Regions from separate parts of the Alteromonas sp. BL110 genome, predicted to be linked through region 4. Evidence: predicted binding sites of a transcription regulator. Region 4 holds the regulator's gene; each other region holds the start of a gene.
What was found. The regulator sigma-54, encoded in region 4, starts transcription at its own class of promoters, with help from an activator protein. The targets are predictions, from matches to a motif close to GTTGGCACGNNNNTNGNNT.

Region 1 (5,516 bases), 300 kb from region 4:
TATAAAGCTTTGCAGCAGCGGAAACCAAAGATTTCGCTTCTGCAATCTTAATGTCTTCAGGCACTTTTTGACCATCGGTGACATAACTAACCGGTAGTTGGTATTCAACCGCTGCACTAAGTACCTCTCCTAAAGAGTAGCACTCATCTAACTTTGTGAAAATACAGCCACTTAGTTCAATATCGTCATACGCTTGAATGATTCTCTGCAAAGCCGGATATTGCGTATTGGCTTGCGCAACCAAATATTTTTTAACTTTTGGCATTTGGCCACTGTCGAACTGCTTAATTTGCTTAATTAATCGACTATCACGCTGACTAAAACCTGCTGTATCAATCAATATTAGTCGCTTATGACGAAGTTGAAACAATAAATCTGCAAGTTCTTCACTAGTTTGCGCTTTTCGCACAGTACAGCCAATAATTTTTCCGTATGTCGCGAGCTGCTCATAGGCTGCAATTCTATACGTATCAATGGTTATCATAGCCACCGATTCTGCACCGTATTTCTGCGCGTAGCGGGCGGCCAACTTTGCAACAGTGGTTGTTTTACCTGTACCAGTAGGCCCAACTAGCGCAACGGCACCTTGTGAACTAAGTATATCGTTTCCGGTCACATTTATGCGATTAGCCAATAGGTTAAGAAGATATACCCATGCGTCACGTTCGTTGTAATGAGCCGGTGTGTAGCTAATAAGCTGTGTTGCAAGTGCACTACTTAAACCCATATCGGTTAATCGCGTGACCAAGTATTGATGAACAGGTTTTTGACGCTTATTCTTCGCTTCCATCAAATCCGCAACTTGATACTGTAATACGTCGCGAAGTGAAGCTAACTCTTCTTTGATTTGAGCCAGTTCAGCAGACTGAGATACTGGTGTTTCACCCATACTTGACGCCTGGTGCTCAGGAAAAGTCTCTTGCTCGACAACATCTTGAGCTGGCGATTGTGTGCCAAGGTCGTCGATAAACGCTTCTGAAAAATCTAAGTGAGATGCAATTTCGTTGGCGTGCTTAGCGTTCGCTGACATAGGCTGTGTTGGTTGGGCAGAACTGCTGGCTTCTGCGTTTCCACCATGCTGCTTTTCCAGCAACGCTCTTAAGCTGTCAGGACCGTCGTCACCAATAATTTCACTTAAGCTAGGCACAGACTTTTGGCCAGGCGTTTTTGCCGCAGCTTGCGGTGCCGCCTTAGGCGTGAAAAGCTTAGCTTCAGGCTCTTTGTCGTAGGCTGCTACAAGCTCGATGCCGTCAGCGACTTTGCGATTCGACATGATCACCGCATCGCTGCCCAACTCAGCTTTAACTTGGCTTAGCGCCTCACGCATATCTTTGCCGAAGAAACGTCTAATTTTCATTGCAACCTCTCCAATCACCCAGTGTCAGATTATTGACCGACCGAACTGACTATTTTTATTTGTTTGTCATCAGGCACTTCTTGGTATGAAAGAACATGCAGCCCAACGACAGAATACTTTAAGAAGCGAGACAGAACGGGTCGTAGCATGCCTGAGGTAAGGAGTACCGCAGGTTCTCCTTCTAACTCTTGCTGCTGACTGGCCTGCTGCAATGATTTTTGCAGCTTGTCTGCCAGACCTGGTTCAATACCAGCACCATCTTCGCCACCTGCTTGAAGGGACTGGTGCAACATCTGTTCCAACTCTGGCGCCAAGGTTATGACAGGTATCTCTTTAGCCCCTTGGGTAATTTCTTGAACGATTAGACGCTTAAGTGCAATACGCACCGCAGACACCAGTACATCTGGGTCTTGGCTGCGTGTACCGTATTCACTAAGGGTTTGAACAATAGTGCGCATATCGCGAATAGGCACGCCTTCAAATAGCAAGGTTTGCAGCACTTTCACAACTGTACTAAGCGGCAAAATATCGGGCACTAAACCTTCAACCAATTTAGGGTGCTGTTTGGCCAGCATATCTAGAAGCTGTTGTGCTTCTTCATGGCCTAGTAACTGATAAGCGTTATTGGAAAGTAATTGGCTTAAATGGGTGGCGACTACTGTAGCAGCATCAACAACTGTATAACCAAGAGTTTGCGCGTGCTCGCGCTTATTAGGCTTAATCCACACCGCATCTAGCCCGAACGCAGGGTCTTTAGTGGCTCGCCCCTCTAGCTTGCCAAATACTTGTCCAGGATTAATCGCAAGTTCTTCGTCGTGACTAATAACGGAATCGCCTATGGTAACGCCAAGCATAGCGATGGTGTAAGTGTTAGGCTCTAAGTCTAAGTTATCGCGAATATGAACAGGTGGAATAAGAAATCCCAGTTCTTGAGAAAGCTTTTTACGCACGCCTTTAATCCGTGTCAACAACTCGCCACCTTGGGATTTATCAACAAGGGGAATTAAGCGATAACCTACTTCTAAACCTATGGTATCCACTTGCTGAACATCATCCCAACCGAGTTCTTTTACTTCAGGCGCAAGTGTTTCATCTTTTGTAATGTTCTCTGGTAATTGAGGCTCGGCAGCTTTTTTCTTAGCTTGAACTGTCTGCCAATATGCAAAGCCCGCAATCAAAAATGAAAAACCCAAGAATGCGATATGAGGCATGCCCGGTATAATACCCATGACGAAAAGCACGCCTGATGCAATATAAAGCGCTTGATTATTTCCTAACTGCCCACGGATCTCTTTGCCCATTTCTTGGGTTTCGTTCTCTCGAGTAACGATAATCGCCGTTGCTACCGAAAGTAACAATGAAGGTATCTGCGCTACCAAACCATCACCAATGGTCAAAATTGTGTAGATTTCTATGGCGTTACCAAAAGAAAGACCGTGCTGAATCATGCCAATAAATAACCCGCCAACAATATTGATAAGCATGATAAAAAGACCGGCAACTGCATCACCTTTTACAAACTTTGATGCACCGTCCATCGACCCGTAAAAGTCGGCTTCTGCCGTTATTTCTTCACGACGCTGACGCGCTTGGTCTTGGTCTATGTAGCCTGCGTTCAAATCGGCGTCAATGGCCATTTGCTTACCTGGCATAGCATCCAAGGTAAAGCGAGCGCTCACTTCAGATATACGACCAGCACCAGCGGTAACTACCTTGAAGTTAATAATAAGAAGGATAGCGAAGACGACTATACCCACTGCATAGTTACCGCCAATAACAACCGCACCGAAGGCTTCAATAACCTTTCCTGCCGCATCTCCCCCTTCGTGACCGTAAAGCAGTACAACTCGTGTAGACGCAACGTTTAGTGCCAGACGCAGAACTGTCGCTATTAGAAGCACAAGTGGGAAAATACCAAAATCCACAGGGCGTTGGGTAAGTACCGCCACCAAAATAATGACGAGAGAAAGCGCAATATTAAAGCTGAACAATACGTCGAGTAAAAACGGCGGCATGGGTAGTATTACCATTCCCATGATTGCCAAAAGGACAATAGGCGCGCCTAAACCACTGGTAAAATTTTGCAGCTGATTTTTATCGAACCGCTGAAGATAACCGGATAACTGCATGGCTGGGTGTCTCTCTATCAGAAAATTGACGCTTTACGTGAATCTTCAATAGAGTTTTCAACTAACGTGCCAGCTTTATACGAAGCAGTATTTAAGTACAGCTAATAGATTAAGAAGTGCACGCCATGTTTAAACAGGCGGGAAAAATCCGCGCTAATACAGTCGCTTAGCGACGATATTCTGGAGGTATAGGCAAATCTCGCTTAAGTGGCTTAGGACGTTTGCCCTTCCCTGCCCTATGAGCTTTAAGCTGATAAACGTGCGCTAGCACCTGAGCCACCGCCATAAATAAGGCGTTAGGAATTTCGTCGTCTACTTCTGTCGAATAAAAAATGGCACGAGCGAGTACAGGAGAAGGTATTAAGGGTACGTCGTTGGCAGTAGCAATTTTTCGAATATGCATCGCCAGTTCGTCAGCCCCTTTTGCCACGACAACAGGTGCTCTTATACCCTGTTCGTCATACTTAATCGCTACTGAAAAATGAGTCGGGTTAGTTACTACTACGTCCGCCTGTGGTACTTCCTGCATCATGCGCTTAGTTGCAGCCTGATACTGCAAGCGGCGTATACGACCTTTCACCATAGGGTCGCCTTCTGCATTTTTGCGCTCGTCTTTAACCTCTTGCTTGGTCATTTTCATTTCTTTGTTGTGCTTATACATTTGATAAGGCACATCAATAAGCGCGATGGGAATCATACCACATACTAAAATGAGAAATGCCCATTTAAGTATGTCCATAGCGTGAAACAGGTTGCCCGGATAAAGCTCCATATCTAAATGCAGCGCTTCATCTTCGAAGAACAACAGCGCCCCAATAGCCATACTAATGATAACCACAACTTTAGCGATGGACTTTAAAAGCTCAACTAGGCCGTTCATGCCGAACATTCGCTTAAAACCCTGAATTGGGCTCATCTTGGAGCCCTTGGGCTTTGCGCCTTCCCAGGTAAAGTTAAAACCGCCAAGCGCAATAGAGCCATAGATGCCGGCTATCATGGCTACCACCATGTAAAGCAACACGGCAGGGCCTACCGCTGAGAAAGCTTCGCCCCAAGCGCCAAACATGTGGGTAGTATCATAAGTTTCGTCGCGAGAGAGAATAAACATTCGCTGGGTAAGCTTGAAAACAGATTCAGCAACCCATTCACCCACGAACAAAAACATAAAGGCGCTAACAATAAGCACTAAAGTTGTGGATAGTTCACGGGAACGGGCCAGCTGCCCTTTTTTTCGGGCATCATCGAGTTTTTTCCCCGTGGGGTCTTCTGTTTTTTCGCTTGAATCTGCCATGCTCGATTATGTTCATCTCTGTTGCGAGAGAGGCAGGACGACTAACAAGCACGCAGTGAACCCATCCATGGGAGCTCCGCCACCGCATCCATGCGGTGGAAGGCTTGTTAGCCGCCCCAACCTCTCTCGCTTATTTTACCCACCTAACCTGCTCGCAGACATGCCATATTCTGCAAACGACTAGTATTGTTTGTCTAAGGACAAATGTTCAATAGTTCACACATAAACTGTTCAGCTCTAAACCATTGGGTTTCAAAGTGCGCAGTAAAGTTATCTAGCGTTATCCAAATAATCAGTAGCCCCATTACCTGAGCAATAGAAAAGCCAATACTGAAAATGTTCAGCTGTGGTGCAGCTTTTGTCATTACGCCAAACGCTAAATTCACGATAAGCAGTGACACTATGGGCGCAAGAGACAGGGTCACTGCCGATATAAACATCCAACCGCCCCAATGGGCAATATCGCGAAACTGTTCGCCTGTCCACCAGGCTTCACCTATGGGAAACGCCTCGAAGCTCATAACTATCATTTGGATCATGGACAAATGCCCATCCAAGGTCCAAAACAATAAGGTCGCCAGTATTAGATAAAACTGGCCTACTGCGGGCACGTTAATACCGTTTACGGGGTCAACAATAGACGCGAACCCCAAACCAGTTTGCATGGCTATAATTTGACCCGCAAGCACGAAGGTATTGAGCACCATCATTGATATAAAACCAATAGCAATACCTATTA
Region 2 (5,516 bases), 1.1 Mb from region 4:
AAGCTTGCTCCGCTTTGTAAAGCATATTGCCCTGGTATTGTTGCCCGCTACCCGGATTAATTAAGCTGGCATTTACACTGCCAGTAATACCGCTTTCTAGAGCAAAAAGGGATGCTGCATCTGCGTTAATACGCAGCTTGCCGCCTAGGGTTTGTACTCCAGCACTCACCGGTACAATACCGCGATACAAGGTGGCGGTAAGCCCTGGCTCTGGCAGTACGTGGGATAAGGGCGAGTCCATGGCGTTAGGTCCCGCACCGGCTATATCGACACCGTCGATGGATACGCCGACCCTATCGCCAAACAGCCCTCGGTATTGGATAAGGCCTGTAACCGGCCCGTTTCGGGAAACGGATACGCCAGGTAGTTGCGCTAACTGATCGCCAAAATCAGCGTCTATATTGGTTGCGGCAGTCACCGTTTCGCGCTCAATTTCTAGTGTATTATCATTAAGCGAAGAGCCGATAACTGTAATCACTTCTGTTGAAGCGCTGTCAATAAGTTCAGATGTGTTTGCATAAACGTGTGCAGATGTGCAGGCAGCTGAAACAGCGAATGCCAGTAAAGAATACTTCATAACAATTCCATTAAATAAACGAACTATATGCACGGTTAAACCATGCGCGTTAAGTGTGTTTTTTAGGTTTTGCTATGCAATGGGTGGAGCGCGGCCAAGCGGGGCGGCAAACGCAAATGATGTGTAAGGCGCTGCTGCAAGGCGAGATACTAAGGCGCGATAGCGCACAAGGGATAGCACCGCCATTGAATCTACCGGTACATTATCAATATGAGGAAGGTCTGCGAGTGTGCCATTGGTACAATCTACATGCTCGACAGGCGCTTTTAGCAGCTCGGGGCTTATAAATACAAATTCACCTTTAAGCTCTGTGGCACTAAGCGATATGTATCGCATGGTGTTGCCAGTACAAATAAGTTCAATATCGTCGCCCACCATTTTACGTGCATGCTGCATAGTATGCGAAGCCAGGCCGAGTGCTAATGCATTTTGCAAAAGCATACAAAGGCAAAGTGTTAAGGCTATAAGGCGTTTAATCGACATTTTTTATCTTTTTAAATTGCGCACTTTTATCATAGCCTGTGACGACAGTTTATTTCCACTGATTAATTGTTTTCATTAATACCAGCTTTAATACCTGCTTTCTGTAACTTCCGGTATAGGGTGCGTGTACTTACGCCTAACTGGTCCGCAAGTTGGTTTATATCGCCTTTGAAAGCAGTACAAACCTCAGCAAGATAAGTCTGTTCGGCATCTTCTAGCGTCATAATTTCATTCGCAGGATATTCTGACCCTTTAACATTCACTTTACGAACGTATTTGCCATTACTACTTGCCTTTGAACTGATAGTACTGGTCATTAGGCTGAGGTCTTCGCCTGTAAAATCATCGTCAAGGTCAGGTAAGTCTGACTCGTATATTACGGGCTCATCGGCAAATAATATGGCTTGCTCCACGATGTTACGTAGCTCGCGAATATTGCCCGGAAACGAATAGCTACTCAGTTTCTCTAGTGCTTTTTTGCTGAAACGCTTTTTCTCTCGCGACTGGGCTAAAAAGTGCGTTGCGATGAGCGCAATATCTGATTGCCTTTCTCGCAGAGACGGAAGGCTAATAGGAAAGCCTGCAATTCGGTAATAAAGATCGCGCCTAAACTCGCCTTTTTCTACCATTTGTTTCAAATTCTTATGCGATGCGCAAACCAAACGGAAGTTAGCTTTCTTGGATACTACACTACCCACTGGGCGATAGGTTTGGGTCTCAAACAATCTTAGTAGTTTAACCTGCATGGCAAGGGGTATATCACCTACTTCATCGAAAAATAGGGTGCCGCCTTCTGCCGCTTCTACTAACCCTTTTTTGTTTGAAGTAGCGCCAGTAAAGGCACCTTTTTCATAACCGAATAGCTCACTTTCAAGCAAAGAGTCAGACAGTCCAGTGCATTCAATTACAACAAAAGGCTTATCTGCACGACAACTGTTAGAGTGTAATGCCTGCGAGACCAACTCTTTGCCTGTCCCAGTTTCTCCATGTAGCAATACCGCTATATCCGAATTTGCGGCGCGATTTATTTTATTAAGCATAGTTTTAAATGCTTCTGACTCGCCAATTATCTTGCCTGCTGCAGGGCGATTAGATGCAAATGCAAGCTTATCTAAAATCTCTAAATAACCTAATAAATCGCCATTCCCATCGAATATTGGACGCATCAAAATATCGCAATAACTTTGACCTTCGCTGGTGGAGTGAATATGTACCACGCTCGCCGCTCGTCCAGTCGTCTTACTTTGCTGCATGGGACACTGCTCGCCGCATTGATCACAGGGTTTGCTGTTGCGATGAGATACCTGATAGCAGGTGCTATAGCCTAACTTAATATTAACGGGGTACGTGTCTCTGTAAGGCGCGTTAACCGCCTCAATAATATAGTTTTGATTGATGAAAATAGCGGGTCTGTCTATTGCATCTATCATTGCTTGTACAATTGATATGTTCACTGTCAGCGTATTAGTTAATTCTAATTTTATCCCATCAATTTAACATACTGGCACAAAGCTTGTTCACTGTTTGAGATAAATGACTTGGCCCGAGTGGCCATAAACTCAGTTATCAGGAGCGTTACTCTATGAATAAATGTGTGGCTTTAATGGCGTTAAGCACGATATTAAGCGCAACAGTAAGCGGCTGTAATCTCGCTGAAAAGCCTCAAATGACTAATGTTGATGCGCAAGAAGGCGAGGTTCAAATAAAAATTAAACAAGCTAAAGAGCACGTAAAAGCGCTTGGCGCTGGATTAAAAACGCGACTGCAACAGGCTATAAAATCTGGTGGTTTAACAGCGGGCGTAGAAGAGTGCCAATTAGCCGCAGGACCAATTGCTGAGAGCCTAAGCAAGAATGGTTGGGTGATAGGGCGTACTTCACTCAAAGTACGTAACCCGGGTAATGCGCCCGATGATTGGGAGCGAGAACAGCTAGCGCATTTTTCTAGTCTTTTAGAGAAAAACAAGCTAACTAGTGAACCGCTTAAAAGGCCTTTAGACACATATCAGTATGATGATGAAAGCGGTGAATTTCGCTATATGATGGCCATTGAACAAGGTCAAATTTGTATGGCGTGCCATGGCACTAATATAGCCCCTGCTGTGAAAGATGTTATTGCTAAACATTACCCTGATGACCAAGCTACGGGATTTGAAGTTGGTGATTTGCGCGGTGCTTTTACGCTTACATATCGACCTAAATAGCGGTAATTTTTCTAACTTAGCTCCTCAGTGTCCCACTGACAAGGTACTTAGCACTTTCCTCCCATTTACATTAGTGTCATTTTTGTCTCTCCATTGACAAAAATGACGCAATTTTCATATTAGATTATTGCGATAGATCAAAGTGCTCAACTTTCCACCATGGAATAATCCCTCTGCAGCGTACGCAAATGCCGTTCTGCGACCAAGCTTTGCTTTTAAAGTGAAACAAATTTGGCGAGTGGCACAGACCGTGCTCTAACAATGCTGCTAAAGCTGAAAGTTCAGCAATTATCCCACTGAATACTATACAAACTATTTTTATTTCATGTGCTTAGCGCACCTGTTTGACAAGGGAGATAACCCATGAGCGATACGTTAATAGAACTATCGCGGTGGCAATTTGCATTAACTGCAATGTTCCACTTTATTTTTGTACCCTTAACGTTAGGGCTTAGCTTTTTACTTGCCATTATGGAATCTGTTTACGTGATGACAGGTAAGGAGATATACAAGCAAATGACCCAGTTTTGGGGAAAGCTGTTTGGAATTAACTTTGCCATTGGGGTAGCTACTGGCTTAACCATGGAGTTCCAGTTCGGCATGAACTGGTCATATTATTCTCACTATGTGGGCGATATCTTCGGAGCACCGCTGGCTATTGAAGGATTGATGGCGTTCTTCTTAGAATCTACTTTCGTAGGTTTGTTCTTCTTTGGCTGGGACAAAATGTCTAAGGTTAAACACCTTATGGCTACATGGCTGGTGGCGATTGGCTCAAATTTCTCAGCATTATGGATCTTAATTGCTAACGGTTGGATGCAGTACCCAGTAGGCGCTGAATTTAACTTTGAAGCTATGCGCATGGAAATGACCAGCTTCGCTGAAGTTGTTTTCAACCCGGTTGCACAGGTTAAGTTTGTTCACACGGTATCTGCAGGTTACGTGACCGGCGCTATGTTCGTATTAGCCATTTCAAGCTATTACCTGCTTAATCATAAACACATCGCTTTTGCACGTCGTTCATTCGCTATAGCCGCGAGCTTTGGTTTAGCGGCGACCTTATCAGTTATTGTGTTGGGTGATGAAAGTGGCTACGAGCTTGGTGACGTACAAAAAGTGAAGCTGGCTGCTGTCGAGGCTGAGTACGAAACCCACCCAGCACCTGCACCATTTACCGTTTTCGGCATACCGAACGATGAAAAAGAAGAAACCGAGTATGCACTTCAGGTTCCATGGGCAATGGGCATCATTGCTACCCGTTCGTTAACCGAAGAAGTAAAAGGTATAAAAGATTTAAAAGAAGAAAATCGCGAGCGTATCTTAAGCGGTATCAAAGCATACGAAGTGCTAGATGATGTAAGAAACGGCACTGCGACAGCTGAGCAGCGCGCGGCCTTTGAAGCAAACAAAGACAGTCTTGGCTACGCCATGCTGCTTGAGCCCTACACAGACGATGTGTCAAACCCGTCAGAAATCGCCATTCAGCAAGCCGTCGATTACAGCATTCCTCCGGTAGCCCCGCTATTTTGGAGCTTCCGAATCATGGTTGCTGCAGGCTTTATTATGCTAGCGCTTTTCTTATGTGCTTTTTATTACAGCACTAAACACAAAATCACTCAGCCTCGCTGGTTGCTAAAAGGCGCACTTTATGGCTTGCCGCTTCCTTGGGTTGCCTGTGAAGCAGGGTGGTTCGTAGCAGAGTATGGTCGTCAGCCATGGTCTATCGCAGAAGTGCTGCCTGTGCATACTTCGGTGTCTAATCTAGCTATAAGCGATGTGGTCACCACCATTGTGGCGTATACCGTTTTTTACACTGTGATGTTCATTGTCGCTTTCTACTTGATGAAGAAATTCGCGAAAAAAGGTCCAGTCCCGCCTGAGGACAAACAGCATGAGACTGAACTTGATCTTATTGACCTTGACGAGCAAGGAGCAAAGGCATGATTGATTATGAACTATTGAGAATCATCTGGTGGTGTTTGGTTGGCGTTCTGCTTATTGGTTTTGCTGTGACAGATGGCTTTGATTTAGGTGTGGGTGCATTGCTAACACTTATTGGTAAAAACGATAAGGAGCGTCGCGTAATGATCAACACTATTGGACCGCACTGGGATGGTAATCAGGTGTGGTTTATTACCGCTGGTGGAGCAATCTTTGCTGCCTGGCCGATGATATACGCTACGGCGTTTTCCGGCTTTTACCTTGCTTTAGCGTTAACGCTAATCGCCTTATGGATGCGCCCAATTGGCTTCG
Region 3 (5,516 bases), 400 kb from region 4:
TACAAAGAATACGCGCAGCATATTACCTTTGGCAACTTATGTATAACGAGACATCAGAGAAAAAGGCTGGAATCAGTGTGAGTAACGATAGAGAAATAGTTGAAGCAACAGAGTTACCCTCGCTTTCAGTTCGTTCTTATGCCAGAAAAGCCCGTAGACACGCACACCCTTTTTATCAATTAGTATTGCCCGTAAACGGGCATATAGAAATAGTACAAGACTATTTTACAGGCAGCGTCGGTGTAGGGGAGGGAGTGTGTATTGCGCCACTCGAAGTACATAGTTTTAGTGCAAACGAAAATGCAAAGTTTGTGGTCGCCGACTTACTTTCAGTACCGGTACAGTTGCAAGACAAACACCATCCTATTTTTCAGGTTAATACCGCCCTTCAAGCTTTCTTAAGTTTTGTCGAAGTGCAGTTAACGCATTACGCTTTTTACGGGCACGATGAAATGACCGCGTTATTTCAGGTATTGCTGGCAAAAAGCGAGGTGGGCACGGGAGCAGACAAGCGAATCACCCAAGTAATAAGTCATATACATGGAGACTTAGGGACATCGCATACGTTGCAGTTGCTTTCAGAGATGGCTTGTATGGGAACCACACAGTTCAAAACTCGGTTTAAACAAGCCACTGGGCTTAGCTTACGTGATTACCTAGTGAAGATAAGGATGGAGAAAGCCAAAGCGCTTCTTAGAAATACCGATACGCCTATGTCGAGCATAGCTCAAATCACGGGGTATGAAGATGTTGCGGCATTCAGTCGTCGGTTCAAAGCGTATTTCGGGCAACCACCAAAGTCTTTTAAGAGGAAGTAATACGCCTTGCTAAAGGGGGCCCTCGCCGGATATGGACAAATTAAAAAAAGCACAGAAATAATTAATACGGCCTAGTTTCGATTTTCCTCTAGGGGTAATTTATTAACTCTGGCGTCTATAAAACGTTTGTGATCGTCCATTTTGGTGCATTTTAAGGTGCCACCGGCAATCCCACTCAATATCGCCAAGGTTTTATTGGTCGTACTGCTACAGTTTACACGTTTTGAAGGACGTCGATTTTCATTAGCTTGTATTTGCTGTGTGCTTGGCCCGCTGAGTACTGGGCTATTTTTATGCTCTTGAAACGCTCTCGCTGCTTGTTCAGCTTCTTCAGAGACTTTGTCACTGTGGTACTTTTCAAAGTAATGGGCCGCACCATCTTTTGCCGATAGATTCAACGAGCCAGCGCGCCGATTGGCATCTTTTGAAGTAGTGGGCGTTGGTAGCACATTGGTCGGTTTACTTTCTACGGGGACTTGCTGTATGTCGGGCTCAGTAACTTTCTGCTGCTTTGTTTCAGGAATTTCAGAAAATTTATCTTTACTATCAGTTGCTTCAGTGGTTTGAGTGACATCTGACTTCAACTTAATTTCTTGCCTTTCTGAGGAAACATCGACTGCTTGAGTGTCTTCTGTTTCGGCTTGAACCGAGGGGCGCGGAATTGGAGGGTAATAAAGTCTGGCACTAATCTCGGGCGTTCGCTCTAAAGCATTTACTCGCACTTTTTTATCGTTGATTGTCAACTGAGAAAGTATGACTACCACAATGACCCCAATAACATGCGCACTACCCGAAATTAGTAGCGGCCGCCACGCCGTTTTTTTTGCAACGGAATGGTACTCAAAGCTGCGTTCTGGCGCAATAAAAGAGGGGGTGATAGTCGTCATAGTAAACAACAGACCATCCGCGCTACCGAATAGTTCCATCCTAATTTCACCGCACTTTTTAGTCACCTTACCTCAGTTATTCCTTTATCCGCTTCATTGTTGGGCATTTTTTACCTTGTGCACCATAAGTGTGCATTATTTTTGTGCATGACCTGGCTGTTTGTGATTATGTCTATGATTTGTATGGGGAAACATTTATGGCATGGCTCTTGGTTTATCTTCCCGTAGTTGGAAACACGACCATAAATCACAGAATAACCAAAACAAACTGGGAGCAACTCATGAAACTAGTCACAGCGATCATCAAGCCGTTCAAGCTAGATGATGTTCGTGAAGCCATTTCAGAAATCGGTATCGACGGTCTGACCGTCACCGAAGTGAAGGGCTTTGGACGTCAAAAAGGACACACTGAACTTTACCGTGGAGCGGAATATCAGGTCGATTTTCTACCTAAAGTCAAACTGGAAATTGCTGTTCAGGATGATCAAGTAGAGCGCCTGGTAGAAGCCATCGTTGGCGCTGCCAAAACAGGCAAAATTGGAGACGGCAAGGTGTTTGTTTATGACCTTGAACACGCCGTTCGTATTCGAACTGGTGAGTCGGATAGCGACGCGCTGTAAGCCACAACGATATATTTGCGGAGAAAACCATAATGGAAATCACTTTTGAACTTGGGTATGCGCTAGATACCTTTTATTTTCTAATCTGCGGTGCACTGGTTATGTGGATGGCTGCAGGTTTTGCGATGCTTGAAGCCGGTCTTGTTCGAGCAAAAAATACCACAGAAATTCTAACTAAAAACGTGGCACTATTTGCAATTGCTTGCACCATGTACATGATCTGCGGCTACGGTATTATGTATGGTGGTGGCGACTGGGGTCCATTCCTAAGCGGGATCATGGGTGATGGCGCGACAGGTGTAGCTGAAGATCCAGCAACATACGCACCTTCTGCTGACTTCTTCTTCCAAGTAGTTTTTGTTGCTACAGCAATGTCTATCGTATCTGGTGCGGTTGCTGAGCGTATGAAGCTTTGGGCATTCCTAGCATTCGCAGTTGTTATGACAGGTTTCATCTATCCAATGGAAGGCGCTTGGACGTGGGGCGGCGAAGCGGTATTCGGTATGTATACCCTTGGCGACCTAGGTTTCTCTGACTTTGCCGGTTCTGGTATTGTTCATATGGCCGGTGCGGCTGCGGCGCTTGCTGGTGTGCTTGTACTTGGTGCCCGTAAAGGTAAATACACTGCAGACGGTAAAGTAAACGCGATTCCAGGTGCTAACCTGCCGCTTGCAACTTTAGGTACATTCATCCTTTGGATGGGTTGGTTTGGTTTTAACGGTGGTTCAGTACTGGCTACTGCAACAGTTGAAAGTGCAAACTCAGTTGCAATTGTATTTATGAACACGAATGCTGCAGCTGCAGGTGGTGCTATTGCTGCACTTATCGTAGCACGTATTCTATTCGGTAAAGCTGACTTAACTATGGTACTTAACGGTGCGCTAGCTGGTCTTGTTGCTATCACGGCGGAGCCATCTACACCAACGCCTCTTCAAGCTACTCTATTTGGTGGCCTAGGCGGTATCCTAGTAGTGCTTAGCATTGTTGCACTAGATAAACTTAAGATTGATGATCCAGTGGGCGCAATTTCAGTTCACGGTGTGGTTGGTCTACTAGGTCTAATCCTTGTACCTTTCACAAATGACGGTTCAAGCATCTCTGGTCAGCTAATTGGCGCCGCGACTATCTTTGTATGGGTATTCGTAGTAAGCCTAGTGGTATGGCTAGTGATTAAAGCGGTAATGGGTGTACGTGTGAGCGAAGAAGAAGAGTTCGACGGCGTAGACATGAGCGAGTGTGGTCTGGAAGCATACCCAGACTTTACAAGCGGCCGCTCGTAAGAGAGTCTCGATTAGGCAAATGAAATAACAATAATAATGCCTTATTACTTCGTTTAAGCCCCGCAGTTGCGGGGCTTTTTTCGTTTGAAGTCATGTACTTTTTAGTTGCTATAAGACTAAAGAAAAGGGCCTAGGCGTAAAGTGACAATAACGCTACACTATGTTTAAAAATGCTTAGGTTTTAAAATGCTTAGGTTTTAAAATGCCTAGGTTTTAAAGGGCTTAGGCTAGATTTATCAACGGCAATGTTTTAGTAAAAGGATAGTTATGACTGCATGTGTGCGACTACTGCCTTTGATATTGGCTTTTTTCAGTATCAATTGTTTGGGCTATGACAGAGTAACGGGGCAACCCTTTGCAAGTCGCTCAGAAGTTATTGCAAAAAATGGCATGGCAGCCACTAGCCAACCATTAGCTACGCAAGTGGCTTTGGATATTTTAAAGCAAGGTGGCAGCGCGGTTGATGCGGCTATTGCGGCCAACGCAATGTTAGGGTTGGTTGAGCCTACGGGTAGTGGTATTGGCGGCGACTTATTCGCTATTGTGTGGGACGCAAAGGAAGAAAAGCTGGTGGGTTTAAACGCTTCTGGCCGTTCACCCAGACAACTTACCAAAAAGGTCTTTGCCGAACGCGGTCATCATCAAATACCCAAATTTGGGCCCCTGCCCGTGTCCGTCCCTGGAGCTGTGGATGGTTGGTTTGCGCTACACGAGAAATTTGGCAAGCTGCCCATGTCAGCGTTGCTCACGCCATCTATCAAATATGCCCGTGAAGGGTTTCCGGTTTCAGAGGTCATTGCTTACTACTGGCAGATGAATCAAGAACGGATTGGTCATTACGATGGTTTTGCAGAGACCTTCCTTATCAATGGTAAAGTACCGCAGAAAGGTGATATTTTTAAAAACCCTGGGTTAGCCGTGACCTATGAAAAGATAGCAACTGGGGGGCGTGATGCCTTTTATAAAGGGGATATCGCCCGTACTATCGATGCCTATATGAAGTCCCAAGGGGGCTTTTTATCATACCAGGATTTATCTTCGCATACCTCTGAGTGGGTAGAGCCTCTTTCCGCTAACTATCGCGGCTATGATATATGGGAGCTTCCGCCAAACGGACAAGGTATAGCGGCACTACAGATTCTTAACGTGCTAGAACACTATGATATTGAAGGGATGGGGTTTAACTCAGCTAACTACATACATACCTTCGTTGAAGCCAAAAAGCTTGCCTTTGAAGACCGTGCTAAATTCTATGCTGATCCAGATTTTAATCAGATTCCAGTGGACTGGCTAATTTCGAAAAAGTACGCCGCTAAGCGTCAGAAGCTCATTGATAATGAACGCGCTGCAGAGCGTGTTGACGCGGGCATTTATGATGGAGATACCATTTACCTCACCGTTGCTGATAAAGAAGGTAACATGGTGTCTTTGATTCAAAGCAACTACCGCGGTATGGGGTCAGGTATGACACCGCCTGGACTTGGTTTTATCCTTCAAAATAGAGGCGAGATGTTTACGTTAGAAGAAGGGCACTTTAACGAGTACCGCCCGGGTAAGCGTCCGTTCCACACGATTATTCCAGCTTTTGTAACAAGAAACGGTAAACCCGTGATGAGCTTTGGTGTAATGGGCGGAGGAACACAACCTCAAATGCATGCGCAAATTATAGTGAACATTCTCGACTTCGGTATGAACTTGCAAGAGGCGGGGGATGCTCCTCGTATACTACACAGTGGTTCAAGTAGCCCCACTGGGGCACTTATGACCGATGGCGGCTATGTGAGCTTAGAGTCTGGCTTTAGTGAAACCGTTCAGCGAGAGCTCATGGAGCGGGGGCATAAGCTTCAGCGCGTTGTAGGGGCATTTGGTGGCTACCAAGCAATAGCTTGGGATGAGCAGAAAGGCGTCTAT
Region 4 (5,516 bases):
GGCTAAAGGGTGAAGACGGCGAGTTTCACTAAACCGCTTAACAAGCACATCGTCGCTCGCGTCAATGTACACTATGGTCATCGACCAAGAAGAAGGAAGGTAGTCTAGAATCTCTACCAGGTCGTCTGGATTTTTGGGAAGATTCCTAACATCAATACTTACCGCAACTTGGTCGTATTCATCAACAACAGTATGGGTGAGGGTGGGAAGCAAATTTACTGGGATATTATCAACACAGTAATAACCTAAGTCTTCTAATGCGCGAAGTGCGACAGACTTACCAGACCCCGAACGACCACTGATTATGATCAGCTTCACCTAAATTCTCCCTTATATTCTGGGTTTTATCACATACACGCTGTTGAATTGAGCGCTTATCTCGTGATGTATAAGCGCATATTATTTAACTTAATGCAGAAATAATCTCGTCGCTAGTTGTCGCACGACGTATTGTTTTAATTGTCTCTTTGTCGCTTAGCTTACCGGCAACGGTAGCCAATGTTTGAAGGTGTCCTTCGGTTTGCTCTTCAGGAACGAGCAGCGCAAAAAATATATCTACAGGCTTTTCATCTAGGGCATCAAAGTTGATAGCTGGTGTGCTAGTTACAACTATTGCTATTACCTTTTCAAGACCAGCGAGGCGACCGTGGGGGAGTGCAATGCCGTTGCCAATACCCGTGCTACCCATACGTTCTCGAGCCATTAAGCTATTTAAAACGGTTGCCTGGTCGATGTTATCGTTTTGCTTGGCAGCGATATCAGCGATGATCTCAAGAATTCGCTTTTTACTATTACACTGAACCGCACACTCGGTGCGGTCCAGACTTACGATGGCTTGTATATCCATGCTCAATTAACTACTAATGTTTTTTCAGTTTTTCCTTATGCTTGATTACCTGCCGGTCGAGTTTATCAACCATGCTGTCAATCGCCGCATACATGTCGGTATTTTCTGAGGATGCGAATACTTCAGCGCCACTTAAATGAACGGTCGCTTCGGCTTTTTGATTTAATTTTTCAACGTTCAGGATGACATGCACATTAGAAATGTGATCAAAGTGACGTTCAAGTTTGCTGAACTTCGTATCGACATAATTACGCAAAGAGTCGGTGATTTCGACATGATGACCAGTAAGGTTGATTTGCATATTTCGTCTTCCTTATATTGTTGAGCCCGTTTAAATAAGGCTCTTGCGTTGGTTCGACGGCGGGATCGATAACGATTCCCGGTATTTTGCTATTGTTCGCCGAGCGACTTTTATGCCTTGCTCAGCCAACAACGAAGCAATCTTGCTATCACTTAGCGGCTTACCAGGATTTTCCGCAGCCACTAACTTCTTGATCAATGCCCGAATCGCTGTAGATGAACATTCACCACCTGACTCGGTTGCAACGTGGCTTGAGAAAAAATACTTCAATTCGAAGATACCACGGGGCGTATGCATATACTTTTGCGTTGTCACACGCGAAATAGTCGATTCGTGCATATCTACCATTTCTGCGACATCATTAAGCACCATTGGTTTCATCATTTCCGGGCCGTGCTCAAAAAAACCCATTTGCTGCTGCACAATGCAATTTGCAACCTTCATTAAGGTATCGTTGCGAGATTCAAGACTCTTGATGAACCACTTAGCCTCTTGCATGTGTGAGCGGATGAATTGTGAATCGCTACTGTTCTTAGCACGGCGACTCATGGCTGCGTACTGTTGGTTTACGCTTAATTTAGGCAGGCTATCGGGGTTCAGCTCAACCACCCAACGGCCATTTTTCTTAGTTACTGAGACATCGGGAATAACGTACTCAGGCTCTTTAGTAACTAAAGCACTACCTGGGCGAGGATTCAAGGTTTGAAGTAAACGCATTGCTTCACGTAGCTGATCTTCTTTCAATCGGCTCTTACGCATTAGCGTGCGATAGTCTTTACTGCTTAGTAAGTCTGAATATTCCTCAATAAGCTGCTTCGCTTCAGTAAGCCAAGGTGTGTCCTCTGAAAATTGGCGCAATTGCACCATAAGACATTCTTGCGGCGTACGAGAACCTGATCCAATAGGGTCGAACATTTGAATGCGTTTAAGCACGCACTCTATTTCGTCCATCTCAATAGGCTCTTCTAAATCATCGTCGTTGACAGCTTCTAAGATATCGTCAAGGGTAACAGTTAAGTAACCTGATTCATCAATGGAATCAATGATTGCTGTGGCAATGGCGCGGTCGGTATCTGAAAAATGAGTGAGGCGCATTTGCCAAAGCAAATGCTCTTGAATATCTTCGGTAGTCTCACCTTGGAAAATCTGTTCATCATCATTAGATGGACCCGGTGCGGGTGCAGAAGAAGCGGAATAATACTCATCCCAAGTGCTGTCGATAGGTAGCTCATCGGGAAGATCATTCTTCTCTAGTGCATCACCAGCTTCAAGCGTATCGCTTGAGGCAGAAGCAGTCGCTTCAGCACCACTATCATCACTCTCGACATTGTTCTTTTCTACTGGCGGCTCGTCGTTACCTTCTTCCACCTCAAGTAGCGGATTAGAGTCGAGTGCTTCTTGAATCTCTTGTTGGAGATCAAGCGTAGAAAGCTGCAGAAGCTTGATGGCCTGCTGCAACTGAGGTGTCATTGTAAGTTGTTGGCTAAATTTTAGCTGTAAAGATGGTTTCATCTACGTCTTATTTAAATGCTCTAAATTGAATATACCAGAGCGAAACTGAAAAATGACAATTCGGTTACACTAACTATAGCCTGAATTGTTCGCCTAGGTATACATCCCTTACTTTCTGATTACTTAAAACCTGTTCTGCTGTTCCTTGCGCAATAAGCTCGCCATGACTCACAATGTACGCTTTTTCGCAAACATCCAATGTTTCGCGCACGTTATGGTCCGTGATAAGGATACCAATCCCCCTATCGCGAAGATGCTGTATTATCTTCTTTATATCATTAACTGATATTGGATCAACACCAGCAAATGGTTCGTCTAACAAAATAAATTGTGGTTTTGCTGCCAAAGCTCGAGCAATCTCTACGCGACGACGCTCTCCCCCCGACAAACTCATCCCCGTACTATTACGTATATGGTTGATATTAAATTCATCAAGTAGGGCATCTGCTTCTTCTTCTTGCTGTTGTGAATTTAAATCTTTACGGGTTTGCAATATGGCCATGATATTTTCATGTACCGTAAGCTTTCTAAAAATTGATGCCTCTTGCGGGAGGTAGCCTATACCGCGGCGTGCACGCTCATGCATAGGCTGGTGAGTAAGTTCATTATCATCAATTTCAATCTTACCTTTGTCTAAGTTGACCAAACCTACAATCATGTAAAAAGTAGTGGTCTTACCAGCGCCGTTGGGGCCAAGAAGACCTACAATTTGTCCAGTAGACACTGAAAGGCTTACATCGCGAACGACTTGTCGTGATTTATACGATTTAGCAAGGTTTTTAGCGCTCAAAGTTGCCATTGCTATTCATTGTCCTCGTTGTCATTCTTAGATGATGTCTTACGAATGGTGTCCGGGGTAAACACTGTGGTTACACGACCTTCACCATCTTTTCCGGCGCCACCAGTGGCAAGTAATTGTTCAGTGATCATATCGAATGTAATCTTATCACCTTGCACTTTGCTGGTATCTTGCTGTAGTTCAGCGTTGCCCGCCAAAGAAATAGTACGATTGACCACCTCATAACGAATTTCATTGGCTTTTGCTGATACTGGCGTGCCGTCTTCTAATGATTGAGAATAACTTGCAGGAGTCCCTCGGGCGATAAATATTTCGCGGCCGCTGCCATCTGTAGCTATAACCTCTACTTCATCAGCTTTGATTAGGAGTGAACCTTGAGTAATAAGTACATCTTCCTTGTACAGCGCAGTTTTATTTTTACCATCAATAAACTGAGTATTTGACCCTATCTTTATGGGTTGTGAAAAATCTTCTTCACTGGCTAGTACTGCACCGCTAGCGATGGCAAGTATAAGACTAGTTGCTAGGGGAATAAGTCGTTTGTACATGATCTAAAAGCTCGTATTCTTGTGTGCGTAAATTCGCGTTAAACCCATTACTTAAAATAAGGTATTGCGTACCCAGTATCTCAACGGGTTGATCAGATGTCATTTGTTTCGTGTCTAAATTTATCTGGATGTATTCTGTTGATAAACTTTTGACGAAATCATCGCTAGTTTGATTTTCAATAACAACGCTATTTTCAAGTTGAATTAACTCATTGTTATATAGTGTTCCTTCCTGCGCAGTAACAACCCAAGGCGAGGAGGCGCTTTCTGTATATAGGGTATACTTAGGTTGCTGGAATAAAACAAAGCCTAATTGGTCGTAGTGCTCCATCGACTCTGCAAAGACTTTGTGATTTAACTCACCGTCTTGGTTGTACAAGGTCGTAGTTAGGTTTTTTGCCTTGTATGCAGGCTTCAAGGCGTCATTTTCACTGCTACCTAATGTTTCGGGCTGCTCTTCCATCCACGTTGGGATGTACATTAGCATCGCTAAGATAAATAGCGCTGATATACTTAAACCTAAGCGATTGAAGCCAAACTGGCTCATACACTCGCTCCGAAAATGTCGTTTGCTACGTCTTTAGCTTGCAAAATGGTATCCGATATCTCTCGAACCGCTCCAAAACCTCCGGGAAGCGTAGTGATCCAGTTCGCTTGTTTTGCCACAAAAGGATGAGCATCGGCAACCGCAATTTTTACCGCTACATGCTGATACATACCTGTATCGGGCATGTCGTCTCCTACGGCGGCAACTTCGCTTGAGGTTAACCGAAGACTTTTCATTAAGTTGCCGAGCGCGTCTGCTTTGTTTTCTTCACCTTGTATAATGTGCGCTACGTTTAAAGCCTTCATTCTGTTTTCTACAATGGCTGAGCGTCGCCCTGTTATGACGGCAACGCTAACGCCATTACTCACTAACGCTTTTACGCCGTATCCGTCGCGAGTATGGAAGGCTTTTAGTTCTTCACCTTCGTTACCTAAGTAAATTCGGCCGTCTGAAAACACACCATCCACATCACACACCAGTAATTTAATGTGCGCCAGTTGTTCAAAAAGCGCTTGGTCTAAATCGGTATATAAAGTCGTCGTCATTTAGAGTACTCCCGCTTTCAAAAGCATATGCATATTGAAGGCTCCGACAGGGTTGCGCTTTTCATCGGTAACCATTAATGCGCTTATCTTATGGGTTTCCATTAGATTTAGGGCTTCTACAGCTAGCTGATCTGCTGTGGTTGTTTTGCCGCCTTTGGTCATTACATCTTCTACTGTGGCACTATGCACGTCTATACGGGCGTCCAGTATTCGGCGTAAATCGCCATCAGTAAATACACCTGTTAACGAGCCATCAGATGCGATAACACCAGTCATGCCTAGGCCTTTTTTGGAAATTTCCAAGAGTGCGTCAGCGACAGAAGCGTTTAAGCTCACGAGAGGGATATCTTGACCGCTGAGCATAATATCGTTCACTTTAAGCAGCAGTTTTCTACCCAAACTACCACCTGGGTGCGA

Region 1: a site for sigma-54 is predicted at 3,542-3,560, ahead of flhA (flagellar biosynthesis protein FlhA). Genes of this name have one in related genera too.
Region 2: a site for sigma-54 is predicted at 2,561-2,579, ahead of D1814_RS08905 (Tll0287-like domain-containing protein). Genes of this name have one in related genera too.
Region 3: a site for sigma-54 is predicted at 1,902-1,920, ahead of glnK (P-II family nitrogen regulator). Genes of this name have one in related genera too.

What each region holds. Positions count from the first base shown of each region.
Region 1 is NZ_CP031967.1:610,320-615,835, forward strand. It holds gene flhF (flagellar biosynthesis protein FlhF) at 1-1,357, opposite strand, end outside; gene flhA (flagellar biosynthesis protein FlhA) at 1,387-3,486, opposite strand; gene flhB (flagellar biosynthesis protein FlhB) at 3,653-4,777, opposite strand; gene fliR (flagellar biosynthetic protein FliR) at 4,972-5,516, opposite strand, start outside.
Region 2 is NZ_CP031967.1:2,024,481-2,029,996, forward strand. It holds gene D1814_RS08890 (TonB-dependent receptor) at 1-577, opposite strand, end outside; gene D1814_RS08895 (hypothetical protein) at 650-1,060, opposite strand; gene D1814_RS08900 (sigma-54 interaction domain-containing protein) at 1,123-2,490, opposite strand; gene D1814_RS08905 (Tll0287-like domain-containing protein) at 2,643-3,263, shown strand; gene D1814_RS08910 (cytochrome ubiquinol oxidase subunit I) at 3,627-5,207, shown strand; gene cydB (cytochrome d ubiquinol oxidase subunit II) at 5,204-5,516, shown strand, end outside.
Region 3 is NZ_CP031967.1:1,318,458-1,323,973, reverse strand. It holds gene D1814_RS05755 (AraC family transcriptional regulator) at 78-818, shown strand; gene D1814_RS05750 (hypothetical protein) at 890-1,744, opposite strand; gene glnK (P-II family nitrogen regulator) at 1,987-2,325, shown strand; gene D1814_RS05740 (ammonium transporter) at 2,358-3,605, shown strand; gene ggt (gamma-glutamyltransferase) at 3,873-5,516, shown strand, end outside.
Region 4 is NZ_CP031967.1:914,221-919,736, reverse strand. It holds gene rapZ (RNase adapter RapZ) at 1-318, opposite strand, end outside; gene ptsN (PTS IIA-like nitrogen regulatory protein PtsN) at 404-847, opposite strand; gene hpf (ribosome hibernation promoting factor) at 861-1,148, opposite strand; gene D1814_RS03975 (RNA polymerase factor sigma-54) at 1,179-2,660, opposite strand; gene lptB (LPS export ABC transporter ATP-binding protein) at 2,734-3,459, opposite strand; gene lptA (lipopolysaccharide transport periplasmic protein LptA) at 3,462-4,007, opposite strand; gene lptC (LPS export ABC transporter periplasmic protein LptC) at 3,976-4,554, opposite strand; gene kdsC (3-deoxy-manno-octulosonate-8-phosphatase KdsC) at 4,551-5,099, opposite strand; gene D1814_RS03950 (KpsF/GutQ family sugar-phosphate isomerase) at 5,100-5,516, opposite strand, start outside.